DNA from 3 places in the Stenotrophomonas sp. YJH_SMC_32 genome. Region 3 is predicted to be linked to each of the others. Evidence: predicted binding sites of a transcription regulator. Region 3 holds the regulator's gene; each other region holds the start of a gene.
What was found. Region 3 encodes HrcA, which represses chaperone genes, less so after heat shock. Its sites were predicted from a motif close to TTNGCACTCNNNNNNNNNGAGTGCNAA; they were not measured.
Positions count from the first base shown of each region.

Region 1: the regulator HrcA is predicted to act here: its motif matches at 1,787-1,813, upstream of AC5P7S_RS01705 (co-chaperone GroES).
Region 2: the regulator HrcA is predicted to act here: its motif matches at 2,195-2,221, upstream of rpoH (RNA polymerase sigma factor RpoH).

Region 1 is NZ_JCAFTE010000001.1:371,375-375,536, forward strand. Features, by position in the region: gene AC5P7S_RS01700 (endonuclease) at 1-1,547, opposite strand, end outside; gene AC5P7S_RS01705 (co-chaperone GroES) at 1,860-2,147, shown strand; gene groL (chaperonin GroEL) at 2,229-3,878, shown strand; gene AC5P7S_RS01715 (DUF6445 family protein) at 4,016-4,162, shown strand, end outside.
Region 2 is NZ_JCAFTE010000001.1:335,180-339,341, reverse strand. Features, by position in the region: gene purD (phosphoribosylamine--glycine ligase) at 1-1,173, shown strand, start outside; gene rpoH (RNA polymerase sigma factor RpoH) at 1,308-2,183, opposite strand; gene ung (uracil-DNA glycosylase) at 2,462-3,175, opposite strand; gene AC5P7S_RS01525 (response regulator) at 3,172-4,014, opposite strand; gene ftsX (permease-like cell division protein FtsX) at 4,022-4,162, opposite strand, start outside.
Region 3 is NZ_JCAFTE010000002.1:79,866-84,027, reverse strand. Features, by position in the region: gene recN (DNA repair protein RecN) at 1-1,161, opposite strand, end outside; gene hrcA (heat-inducible transcriptional repressor HrcA) at 1,277-2,341, shown strand; gene grpE (nucleotide exchange factor GrpE) at 2,405-2,920, shown strand; gene dnaK (molecular chaperone DnaK) at 3,101-4,162, shown strand, end outside.

The DNA of each region.
Region 1 (4,162 bases), on a different contig from region 3:
TCCGGCTCGGACTGACCGGTGGCCGCATCCTTGCCACCCTCATAGCGGATCGCCATGTACATCACCGCACGCGCCATGTCGCCCTTGCGCTTGCCCCACACCTCGAAGGTGCCGGTGTTGCCGTCCGGCGTGCGCACCCAGTTGGAATTGCCCGGGTAGCCACCGCTGCCGCCGCCCTGCCCATTATTGGCTTCGGTGGCACGCTCGCCGCAGCTGGCATCGCACTTGGCGAACGGCTTGTTGCCACGGTCGGCGTTCCACTGCGCGTCGGTCAGGTACAGCATGTGGGTGTCGGTGTACGGCGCGTAGGGCAGGCCCTTGTCACCGGTGGTGGTGGCAAAGCCCAGCGAGTTCGGCCAGGTGTGCTCGCGGTTGTAGGTCAGGCCGCTGCCGGTGCCCGCACGATCACTGACCTTGGCGTAGCTGCGGTTGCGGTAGGCATCGAGGATGCGGTTCGGGTTGTTCGGATCCTCGTCGGCGATTTCCAGGATGGTCCAGGTGCTGGTGCCCGAGCCGCTGTACGGGTAGGCGGTGTGGCCCTTGATGGTGGCGTGCAGCGAGCAGCGCAGCTGGCTGGGGCTGCTGGTGTTGACCCTGGAGTAGTAGCCGGCCGGCACGCCCGGGTTGCCCGGGTCCGGATTGCCGCCGGTGCTGGCCACGGTGAAGGCGATGCGGCTGTCGGCGGCCGGATGCGCGCCCTGCAGGTCGGTGATGCGCGCGGCGCGGATGTCGAAGCGGCAGGCTTCACCGGCCACCAGCGCGGTATTGGTGGACAGCTTCACGCTGCGGCCGCTGGCCGGGAAGGTCAGCGGCACGCTGCCGGAGGTGCCGCAGCTCAGGGCGAAGGCGCCACTGGCCAGGTTCACCGTCTCGCTGAACACCACTTCCAGGTCGGCGGCAGCGGGGAAGGTGCTGCTGCCCTGCGCCGGGGTGGTGGTGGAGACTGACGGCGGCGTGTTGGGGCCTGGCGTGCCACCGCCGCTGAAGGTCTGGCCGTTGTTGCAGCTGCCGAACGTCTGGCCGGCAGATTCGGCCCAGGTGAAGTGGGCGTACTGGCTGCCGCTGCCAGTCAGCTGCAGCGAGGTGCCCGGCGCGGTGCTGTTGCTTTCGGCCACCGGGATGTTCTGGCTGGTCATGCCGGCAGCAGGGCCACCGGAGGCGGTGATGGCACCCTCGTAGCTGAGGAACTGGACCACCTTGCCGCTGGCATCGACCAGCGCGATGCCGTCGTTCGGTCCGTTCTGGATGCCGTTGGTCGGATAGTTGACCACAGCGATACTGGCGCTGCCGCAGCCGGCGGCGGTGCCGGCCGGGACCGGGGTGTTGGCATAGACGGTGGCGGCCGACGGATTGCTGCCGTTGTAGAGGTACAGGCGGTAGCCGGACAGGTCCTCACCGGCAGTGGCTACGACCTCGATCGCTTCGCCGACGTCACCGGCGGCGGTGCTGTCGTCGTAGTGCAGTTCATTGATGAAGACCTCGGCCTGGGCCGGCGCGGCGGCCAGCGCCAGCAGGCAGGCGGCGGCAAGCGGGGACAGCAATCGCATCGACTACTCCTTGTGATTGGGAATGCCTGACCGAGCCTAAGGCCGATCCAGTGACACTTTGTCGTAAATGAACGTCAGATATCTGACAGTGCGACGCTTGTCACCGAAATTGTCCAGGACCGACGCCTTGGCCGACGCGCGCGGGCGGAAAAATTTTTTTCATTCCGCCCTTGAAAGGGGACGGCGGGGCTCCATCTCTGCCCTGCTCCCGACGTTGTCGGGTTTCTTCACGTGCGGTTCTGGCACTCGCCCGGGGTGAGTGCTAACATCGCCGGACTTTTTTAGACCAATCAATCACTTAAGAGGTCTCCTATGAGCATCAAGCCGCTGCACGACCGCGTTGTGGTCAAGCCGATCGAAGCCGACGAAATCTCCGCCGGTGGCATCGTCATCCCCGACTCGGCCAAGGAAAAGTCCACCAAGGGTGAGGTCGTGGCCGTCGGCCCGGGTAAGCCGCTGGACAACGGCAACGTGCGCGCGCCGTCGCTGAAGGTCGGCGACAAGGTCATCTACGGCCAGTACGCCGGCAGCTCGTACAAGAGCGAAGGCGTCGAATACAAGGTCCTGCGCGAAGACGACGTGCTCGCCGTCATCGGCTGAGCCTCGGCGCGACCTGTTTCAACCTGATCCCAAACTCCCAGCCGCCGGGCATCGTCCGGCGCTACCAATGAGGTAAATGCAATGGCTGCCAAGGATATTCGTTTCGGTGAAGACGCCCGTTCGCGCATGGTGCGCGGCGTCAATGTTCTCGCCAATGCCGTCAAGGCCACCCTGGGCCCGAAGGGCCGCAACGTCGTGCTGGAAAAGAGCTTCGGCGCCCCGACCATCACCAAGGACGGCGTCTCCGTCGCCAAGGAAATCGAACTGGCTGACAAGTTCGAGAACATGGGCGCGCAGATGGTGAAGGAAGTTGCGTCGCGCACCAACGACGATGCCGGCGACGGCACCACCACCGCCACCGTGCTGGCCCAGGCCCTGATCCGCGAAGGCGCCAAGGCCGTTGCCGCCGGCATGAACCCGATGGACCTCAAGCGCGGTATCGACAAGGCCGTTTCGGCTGCCGTCGCCGAGCTGAAGAACATCTCCAAGCCGACCGCCGACGACAAGGCGATTGCCCAGGTCGGTACCATCTCGGCCAACTCGGATGAGTCGATCGGCCAGATCATTGCTGACGCGATGAAGGAAGTCGGCAAGGAAGGCGTCATCACCGTTGAAGAAGGCTCGGGCCTGGACAACGAGCTGGACGTGGTCAAGGGCATGCAGTTCGACCGCGGCTACCTGTCGCCGTACTTCATCAACAACCAGCAGTCGCAGACCGCTGACCTGGATGATCCGTTCATCCTGCTGCACGACAAGAAGATCTCCAACGTCCGTGACCTGCTGCCGGTGCTGGAAGGCGTCGCCAAGGCCGGCAAGCCGCTGCTGATCGTCGCTGAAGAAGTCGAAGGCGAAGCGCTGGCGACCCTGGTGGTCAACACCATCCGTGGCATCGTCAAGGTCGTGGCCGTCAAGGCCCCGGGCTTCGGCGACCGCCGCAAGGCGATGCTGGAAGACATGGCCGTGCTGACCGGTGGCACCGTGATCTCCGAGGAAGTCGGCCTGTCGCTGGAAAAGGCCACCATCAAGGACCTGGGCCGCGCCAAGAAGGTGCAGGTCTCCAAGGAGAACACCACCATCATCGACGGCGTCGGCGACAAGGCCAACGTTGATGCACGCGTGGCGCAGATCAAGACCCAGATCCAGGACACCTCCTCGGATTACGATCGCGAGAAGCTGCAGGAACGCGTGGCCAAGCTGGCCGGCGGTGTTGCCGTGATCAAGGTCGGCGCCTCGACCGAAATCGAAATGAAGGAAAAGAAGGATCGCGTCGACGACGCCCTGCACGCTACCCGTGCAGCCGTTGAAGAAGGCGTGGTCCCGGGCGGCGGCGTTGCCCTGGTCCGCGCGATCACCGCGCTGGCCGGCCTGAAGGGTGCCAACGAAGACCAGAACCACGGCATCCAGATCGCCCTGCGTGCGATGGAAGCCCCGCTGCGCGAGATCGTGGCCAACGCTGGCGACGAGCCGTCGGTCATCATCAACAAGGTCAAGGAAGGCACCGGCAGCTTCGGCTACAACGCGGCCACCGGCGAGTTCGGCGACATGCTGCAGTTCGGCATTCTGGACCCGACCAAGGTGACCCGTTCGGCGCTGCAGAACGCGGCCTCGATCGCCGGCCTGATGATCACCACCGAAGCCATGGTTGCCGAAGCTCCGAAGAAGGACGAGCCGGCCATGGGCGGCGCTGGTGGCATGGGTGGCATGGGCGGCATGGGCGGCATGGACTTCTAAGTCCACGCCTCCGGCGGTCGTCGCCGGCCTCGGTCGGCACGCCTTCCCGATGTGATGTAAGGAAGAACCCCGCCGCAAGGCGGGGTTTTTTGTTGCCCGGTTGCCGTCGCCGTAGTGCATCGCTACGCTCGGTGACCATGCCTACCTCGTTCATCGTCGTTGACGACTTCCTTTCTCCCGCCGATGCGCAGGGGTTGCGCCAGGCGGCACTGGGCCTGGACTATCCCGTCCAGGAGGGCGCATTCCCCGGCCGCAATTCACAGCAGCGGCTGGAGCTGGATGGA
Region 2 (4,162 bases), on a different contig from region 3:
GCCAGCGAAGACAAGTGCCGCAACGTGGCGGTGAAGGTGACCGATATCGACGGCCTGCTGGCGCTGGCCCAGGCTGAAGGCGTGGCGTTGACCGTGGTCGGCCCGGAAGTACCGCTGGTGGCCGGTGTGGTCGACCGCTTCTGCGCCGCCGGCCTGCGCATCTTCGGGCCGACCGCCGCCGCCGCGCAGCTGGAAGGCAGCAAGGCCTACGCCAAGGACTTCCTGGCCCGCCACAACATCCCCACCGCGTTCTATGCCGTGCACACCGACGTGGACGCTGCCCTGGCCTACATCCGCGAGAAGGGTGCACCGATCGTGGTCAAGGCCGATGGCCTGGCCGCCGGCAAGGGCGTGATCGTCGCAATGACGTTGGCCGAGGCCGAAGACGCGGTGCGTGACATGCTCTCCGGCAACGCGTTCGGCGATGCCGGCGCCCGCGTGGTGATCGAGGAATTCCTCGATGGCGAGGAAGCCAGCTTCATTTCGATGGTGGACGGCGTGCATGCGCTGCCGATGGCCACCTCGCAGGACCACAAGCGCGTCGGCGACGGCGACACCGGCCCCAACACGGGTGGCATGGGCGCGTACTCGCCAGCGCCGGTAGTGACGCCGGAGGTGCATGCACGCGTGATGCGCGAAGTGGTGAACCCGACCGTGCAGGGCATGATCGCCGACGGCATCCCGTTCACCGGTTTCCTCTACGCCGGCCTGATGATCGATGCCAGCGGCGCGCCGAAGGTAATTGAATTCAACGTGCGCTTCGGCGATCCGGAAACCCAGCCGGTGATGCTGCGCCTGCAGTCGGACCTGGTCGAGCTGGTGGAAGCGGCGATTGATGGCCGCCTGGACCAGGTAGAAGCGCAGTGGGATGCGCGCCCGTCACTGGGCGTGGTGCTGGCCGCGAAGCCCTACCCGGAAGCGCCGATCACCGGTGACGTGATTTCCGGCCTGGGCGACGTGCCGGCCAGCGCCAAGGTGTTCCATGCCGGTACGGCATTGGATGCGCAGGGCCAGGTGGTCAGTGCCGGTGGCCGCGTGCTGTGCGTGGCGGCACTGGGCGACAGCGTGCGCGACGCGCAGGCCAATGCCTATGCCGGCGTCGCCAAGGTGACCTGGGCCAACGCGTTCCACCGCACCGACATCGGCTGGCGCGCGATCGCACGCGAGGGGTGAGGCCGCGCCGCGGCCACGCATGGCGTGGCTCTACTGACACTGGGTAGATCCACGCCATGCGTGGATGGGAACGCCACCAAAAAGAAAAGGCCCGGCAATGCCGGGCCTTTTCCTGGCTTCAACGCCATCCCGCCTTACGCGGTGAACAGCGCCTTCATCTTCTTCAGCGCGTTCGCTTCAACCTGGCGGATGCGCTCGGCCGACACGCCGTACTCGTCGGCCAGTTCCTGCAGCGTCACCTTGCTGTCCGCGTCCAGCCAGCGGCGGCGGATGATGTCGCGCGAGCGAGCATCCAGTTCCGCCAGGCCTTCGCGCAGCAGCTGCATCTGGTTGTCTTCGCTGTCCTCGCGCTCGTAGGCCATCGACGGGTCTTCGTCATCGGCAACCAGGAACGCAGCCGGCGACGGCGGCGCGTGCTCGTTGTCCTCGTCGGTCGGCGCATCGAACCCGATATCGCGACCCGACAGGCGCGACTCCATTTCCATGACCTCGCGCTCGGACACGTTCAGGTCCTTGGCCACCGCGCTCACCTCAGCCGCGTTCATCCAGCCCAGGCGCGTCTTCGACTTGCGCAGGTTGAAGAACAGCTTGCGCTGCGCCTTGGTGGTAGCGACCTTCACGATGCGCCAGTTCTTCAGGATGAACTCGTGCATCTCGGCACGGATCCAGTGCACCGCGAAGGAGACCAGGCGCACGCCCATGTCCGGGTCGAAGCGCTTGACCGCCTTCATCAGGCCGATGTTGCCTTCCTGGATCAGGTCGCCCAGGGCAAGGCCGTAGCCGTTGTAGCCGCGGGCCACGTGCACCACGAAGCGCAGGTGCGAATGCACCAGCTCGCGGGCAGCGTCCAGATCGTTGCCGTCGCGGAAGCGACGGGCCAGGTCCTGTTCGTCATCGACCGACAGCACCGGGATCTGGTGCACGGCACCGATGTAGGCGTCCAGCGAACCGAGCGCACTGGGAATCGGGAGATTGTTTGCCACAAGGGCAGTAGAGGTGTTCTGGCTCATAGGCACCCATCTTAGCAGTCCGGGATTTGGACTGCTAAAGGAGGAAAAAGTTCCAGCGTCCCATTGATGCAACACTGGTCCCAAACAGAGCCCTACCGTAGCGCGATTTGATGACAGTGGCGAGCATGCTTTTCGGGATTCACAATCCCTTGGAATTCAAGCAATTACCTGCCGTAAAGCGGCCGATTCCGGTCAAGCGGAGCTGAACGGGCCGTTCTGAAGGCCCATTCAGGCCCGGGAACGTTGCCCGGTGTTCAGGCCCAGCGGCCCGCCGGCCCTCAGAGTGCCGAGCGCGGCGGCAGCGACCAGTCGATCGGGGCCTGGCCGCGGCGCTGCAGGTACTCGTTGGCCATCGAGAAATGACGACAGCCGAGGAAGCCCCGATGGGCCGAAAGCGGCGACGGATGCGGCGACTTCAGCACGCGATGGCGGCGGGTGTCGATCACCTTGCCCTTCTGCTGCGCATAGGCGCCCCAGAGCATGAACACCAGCCCTTCGCGCTCGCGGTTGAGCACATCCACCACGTGGTCGGTGAAGCCTTCCCAGCCACGCCCCTGGTGCGCACCGGCCTTGCCCTCTTCCACCGTCAGTACCGCATTGAGCAGCAGCACGCCACGCTGCGCCCACGGAATCAGGCAGCCGTGGTCCGGACGCGGGATACCGAGATCGCTCTCGATCTCCTTGTAGATGTTCAGCAGCGACGGCGGCACCGGCACGCCCGGCGGCACCGAGAAACTCAGGCCATGTGCCTGGCCGCGACCGTGGTACGGGTCCTGCCCGAGGATCACCACCTTCACCTGCTCGAACGGCGTGGCGTCGAACGCGGCGAAGATCTGCGGGCCGGGCGGGAACACCGCCGCGCCACTGGCCTTGCGCTGGCGCAGGAAGGCCGACAGCTCGCGCATCTGCGGCTGCAACAGGTAATCGCCGACATGCTGCTTCCAGCTCGGTTCCAGCTGGATCGTCGGGGTGTCGGCTACTTCATCCATCATCGCAACAGAGGTCCATCGTTCAATCGGGCCAGCCTCAGCTGGAACAGCACCTTGGTGACCAGCAGCCGTTCTTCGATCGGCTTGAGCACCAGGTCGTTGGCACCGGACTGCAGCAGCCCGGTCTGGTTGTGCGGGTTGCCGTCACCGGTCATCACCAGCACCGGCAGGCGGCGCTTGCCGTAACCGAAGTCCACGCGCACGCGCTGCACCACGTCGCGCCCGCTCAGTTCGCCCTTCAGGGTGACATCGGTCAGCACCAGGTCGATGCGGTGGCGGCTGCGGCCCAGCGACTCGGCAGTGAGCAGGGTGAATGCCTCTTCGGCGCTGACCACGTGCAGTACGTTCAGCTGCTGCCGCTCAAGCATGCGCTTGGTGGCCTCGGCCACCACGCGGCTGTCCTCGATGTAGAGGATGGTGGCACCGGGGATGGTCTGCGGCTGCACATAGCCACGGATGAAGGTCGCCAGTGCCTCATGGCCCAGCGCCTTGTCGAAATAGTCGGTGACGTACTCGGTGAAGCGACGCTGCTCCAGGTGCTGCTGGGCATCGCCGGACACAACGATCACCGGCACATAGGCCTGGCCGGCGGCTTCGCGCACCATCCGCGCCAGCGCCAGGCCGTCGCCATCGCGCAGGGTCAGCGAGGTCGTCACCAGGTCCACCGGGCCTTGCGCCAGCGCCTGCTGCGCATCCTCGATGCTGTCGCAGCCGATCACCTCCACGCCCGGCAGGTCACGCTGCAGGACATCGGCGATCAGCTTGCGGACCAGCTTCGAACCATCGACCACCATCACCCGCGTCGCGGGCCCTTCAAGGTGCTTCAGCGCTTGCGGTTGCATGCCGGTCTCAGGTGTCGGTCGGACGGGTCTGGCGGAGGAAGTGGCCGGTCACCAGCCAGGCGCCCAGCCAACCCAGCAGCAGCGTGCCGAGCAGGACCAGGCCGCCGTGCAGCAGGTCCAGGCCGTGCAGTACGAACGGGCTGCCGTA
Region 3 (4,162 bases):
CATGCCGAGCTCGGCGATGATGCCGGTGGTGGTGGCCGACAGTTCGGCAGCGGCGCTGCGGCGGCTGGCGGTCAGCACTTCAGCCTGTACGCGCCAGGCGGCGGCGGCCTTGTCGATCTCGCCGGCCAGGCGCTGCAGGCGCTCATCGGCACCGCGCAGTTGCTCCACTTCGGCATGCATGCGCTCACGTTGCGCGCCCAGCTCGTCCATCGGCACGCGGTGCTTGCGGGCCAGGTCGTGCAGGCGGCCGAGGCGGCGCTCGTTCTCCTCGAACTGTTCCGGGTCGGCGTCGAGGTCGTCATGCACCCGGTCCAGCAGCGACAGGGCTTCGTGCAGCTGGATCGAGGCGTTCTCGATCAGGCCGTCCACCTCGCCCAGGCGCGGGTCGTGCTCGACCAGCCGCGACAGCTCGTGGCGCACCTGCTGCAGCAGGTCCAGCGCGGAGCTGCCGTCTTCACCGTTGAGCTGGTTGCTGGCCGCCTGGCAGGCGCTCAGCAGGGCGCTGGCGTGGGCCTGGCGACGGTGGCTGGCGCCAAGCGCGGCAATCGATTCCGGTTCCAGGTCCTCGCGGTCCAGTTCGCGCAGCTGGTGCTCCAGGAAGCCGATCCGGTCACTGACGTCGCCCTGTTGCGACAACGCCAGAGATTCATCGACCAGTGCCTGCCAGGCCGCGGCGGCGTGGCGCACCTGGCGGCGCTCGTTCTCGTTGCCGGCATAGGCATCCAGCAGGGCCAGCTGCGACGGGCGCGCCAGCAGCGCCTGCTGTTCATGCTGGCCGTGGATCTCCACCAGCAGCGAGGCCAGGTCGCCCAGCTGTGCCAGCGTCACCGGGCGGCCATTGATCCAGGCCCGCGAGCCGCCGTCGGCGCGGATCACGCGGCGCAGCTGGCATTGGTCCTCGTCGTCCAGCTCGTTGTCGGCCAGCCACTGGCGGGCGGCCTGCAGCTGCTCCAGCGCGAACTCGGCGGAAAGCTCGGCGCGTGCGGCACCATGGCGGACCACGCCGCTGTCAGCGCGCAGGCCGGACAGGAAGCCCAGTGCGTCGACCATCAGCGACTTGCCGGCGCCAGTCTCGCCTGAAACCACGGTCATGCCTGGCCCGAACTCCAGTTCGGTGGCGCGGACGACGGCGAAATCCTTGATCGAAAGATGTCTGAGCATGGGTAAGGGGGTGTCAGCAGCCGCGCAACGCTAGCACGCGGGCGCGGGAGGTCCAATGACTTGCCAAGGCGATGCGCCGCCATTATCTAGTGTCCGTGTCTCACAGGTTGATTCCATGCACGGTTCTCCCGACCAGCTTGCCCCGCGTGCGCGCCACCTGCTGCGCACGCTGATCGCGCGATACATCCAGGACGGCGAGCCGGTCGGCTCGCAGACGCTGGCGCGCGTGGCCGGCCTGGAGGTCAGCCCGGCCACCATCCGCAACATCCTGGGCGACCTGGAGGATCTGGGCCTGCTGGCCTCGCCACATACCTCGGCCGGCCGCGTCCCGACCGCGCATGGCTACCGGGTGTTCGTCGACAGCCTGCTGCAGATGCAGCCGCCGGGCGAGGGCGAGCTGGCCCGGTTGCGCCAGGAACTGGCCGGTGGCGGCAGCACCCAGGCCCTGCTCGGCAGCGCCTCGGAGCTGCTGTCGGCGATGAGCCACTTCGTCGGCGTGGTCAGCGCACCGCGGCGCGAGCAGTTCGCCTTCCGCCAGATCGATTTCGTGGCGCTGGATGGGCGCCGGGTGCTGGCGATCCTGGTATTTGCCGACAACGAGGTGCAGAACCGGGTGATCGAGACCCGGCAGGAGTTTGCGCCAGGCCAGCTGGAGCAGGTCGCCAACTACCTCAATGCGCATTTCGCCGGCCTGCCGATGGCCGAGATCCGTACCCGACTGCTGCTGGAGCTGTGCGACGCCCGGTCCGAACTGGAGCAGTTGCTGACCCACAGCATCGAACTGGCCGAGCAGGCCCTGCAGCCGGCGGCCGACGACATGCTGGTGGCCGGGCAGACCCGCTTGATGGGCGTGCAGGACCTGTCCGACCTGGAGCGCCTGCGCGAACTGTTCGAGCTGTTCTCCAGCAAGCGCGAGATCCTGCAGCTGCTGGAGCGGACCATCCAGGCGCCGGGGGTGCGCATCTTCATCGGCGAAGAGACCGGAATGATGCCGCTGCAGGGCGTCTCGCTGGTCACTGCCCCGTACACCGCCAATGGCCAGGTGCTGGGCGTGCTGGGCGTGATCGGTCCCAAGCGGATGGCCTACGACCGGGTGATCCCGCTGGTCCAGGCCACCGCCGATGTGCTTGGCGCGGCCTTTTCACCGGCCGGACGCACGCCGGGAACATCCGACGCTTGAAACGCAGCATCCCGCCCACACTAGGGTGGGTGGAGGCGGAGAGTGACCGCCAGGGACCCAGACATGAACCACGAACATCCAGATATCGAATCCCAGCAGAGTGCCGCCGATGCGGCTGCCACCGCCGGCGTCAACGACGAAGTCGAGCGCCTGCGCGCCGAAGTCGAGCAGGTCAAGGCCGATGCGCTGCGTGAGCGCGCCGACCTGGAAAACCAGCGCAAGCGTGTTGCCCGTGACATCGAGCAGGCCCGCAAGTTCGCCAACGAGAAGCTGCTGGGCGAGCTGCTGCCGGTGTTCGACAGCCTGGATGCCGGCCTGAAGGCCGCCGGCGACGACCCGCACCCGCTGCGCGAAGGCCTGGAGCTGACCTACAAGCAGCTGCTGAAGGTCGCCGCCGACAACGGCCTGGCGCTGCTGGATCCGATCGGCCAGCCGTTCAACCCGGAACACCACCAGGCCATCAGCCAGGTGCCGACCCCGGGCGCTGCCCCGGGCAGCGTGGTGACCGTGTTCCAGAAGGGCTACCTGCTCAACGAGCGCCTGCTGCGGCCGGCGCTGGTGGTGGTGGCCGCCGACTGATCCGGCAGGGCCGGGCGGCGGGCAGACCCGTCACCCGACCCGACGCTGAATGCGCCGGATCGTCGGAAACACAGCGTTCGGGAGGTGGCTTGAATGTTCCACGGGCCTCCCCCACATCGTATTCATCCACCGGCCGAACGGCCGGACTGACCCCAACAAGCATCCTCAGGAGTCTCCCCCATGGGCAAGATCATTGGTATCGACCTCGGCACCACCAACTCGTGCGTGGCGATCATGGACGGCGGCAAGGCCCGCGTCATCGAGAATTCGGAAGGCGATCGCACCACCCCGTCGATCGTCGCCTACACCAAGGACGGCGAAGTCCTGGTCGGTGCCTCGGCCAAGCGCCAGGCCGTGACCAACCCGAAGAACACCTTCTATGCGGTGAAGCGCCTGATCGGCCGCAAGTTCACCGATGGCGAGGTGCAGAAGGACATCGCCCACGTCCCGTACAGCATCCTGGCCCATGACAATGGCGATGCCTGGGTCGCCACCAGCGACGGCAAGAAGATGGCCCCGCAGGAAATCTCGGCCAAGGTGCTGGAGAAGATGAAGAAGACCGCCGAGGACTTCCTCGGTGAGAAGGTCACCGAAGCGGTCATTACCGTGCCGGCCTACTTCAACGACAGCCAGCGCCAGGCGACCAAGGACGCCGGGCGCATCGCCGGCCTGGACGTCAAGCGCATCATCAACGAGCCGACCGCGGCTGCGCTGGCCTACGGCCTGGACAAGGGCGACAACAAGGATCGCAAGATCGTGGTGTACGACCTGGGCGGCGGCACCTTCGACGTCTCGGTGATCGAGATCGCCAATGTCGACGGCGAGAAGCAGTTCGAAGTGCTGGCCACCAACGGCGACACCTTCCTGGGTGGCGAAGACTTCGACAACCGCGTCATCGAGTACCTGGTTGAAGAATTCAACAAGGACCAGGGCATCGACCTGCGCAAGGATCCGCTGGCCCTGCAGCGCCTGAAGGATGCTGCCGAGCGCGCCAAGATCGAGCTGTCCAGCGCCCAGCAGACCGAAGTGAACCTGCCGTACGTCACCGCTGACGCGTCGGGTCCGAAGCACCTGAACATCAAGCTGACCCGCGCCAAGCTGGAAGCACTGGTGGACGACCTGATCAAGAAGTCGATCGAGCCGTGCCGCGTCGCCCTGAACGATGCCGGCCTGCGTTCGAGCGACATCAGCGAAGTGATCCTGGTCGGCGGCCAGACCCGCATGCCGAAGGTGCAGCAGGCG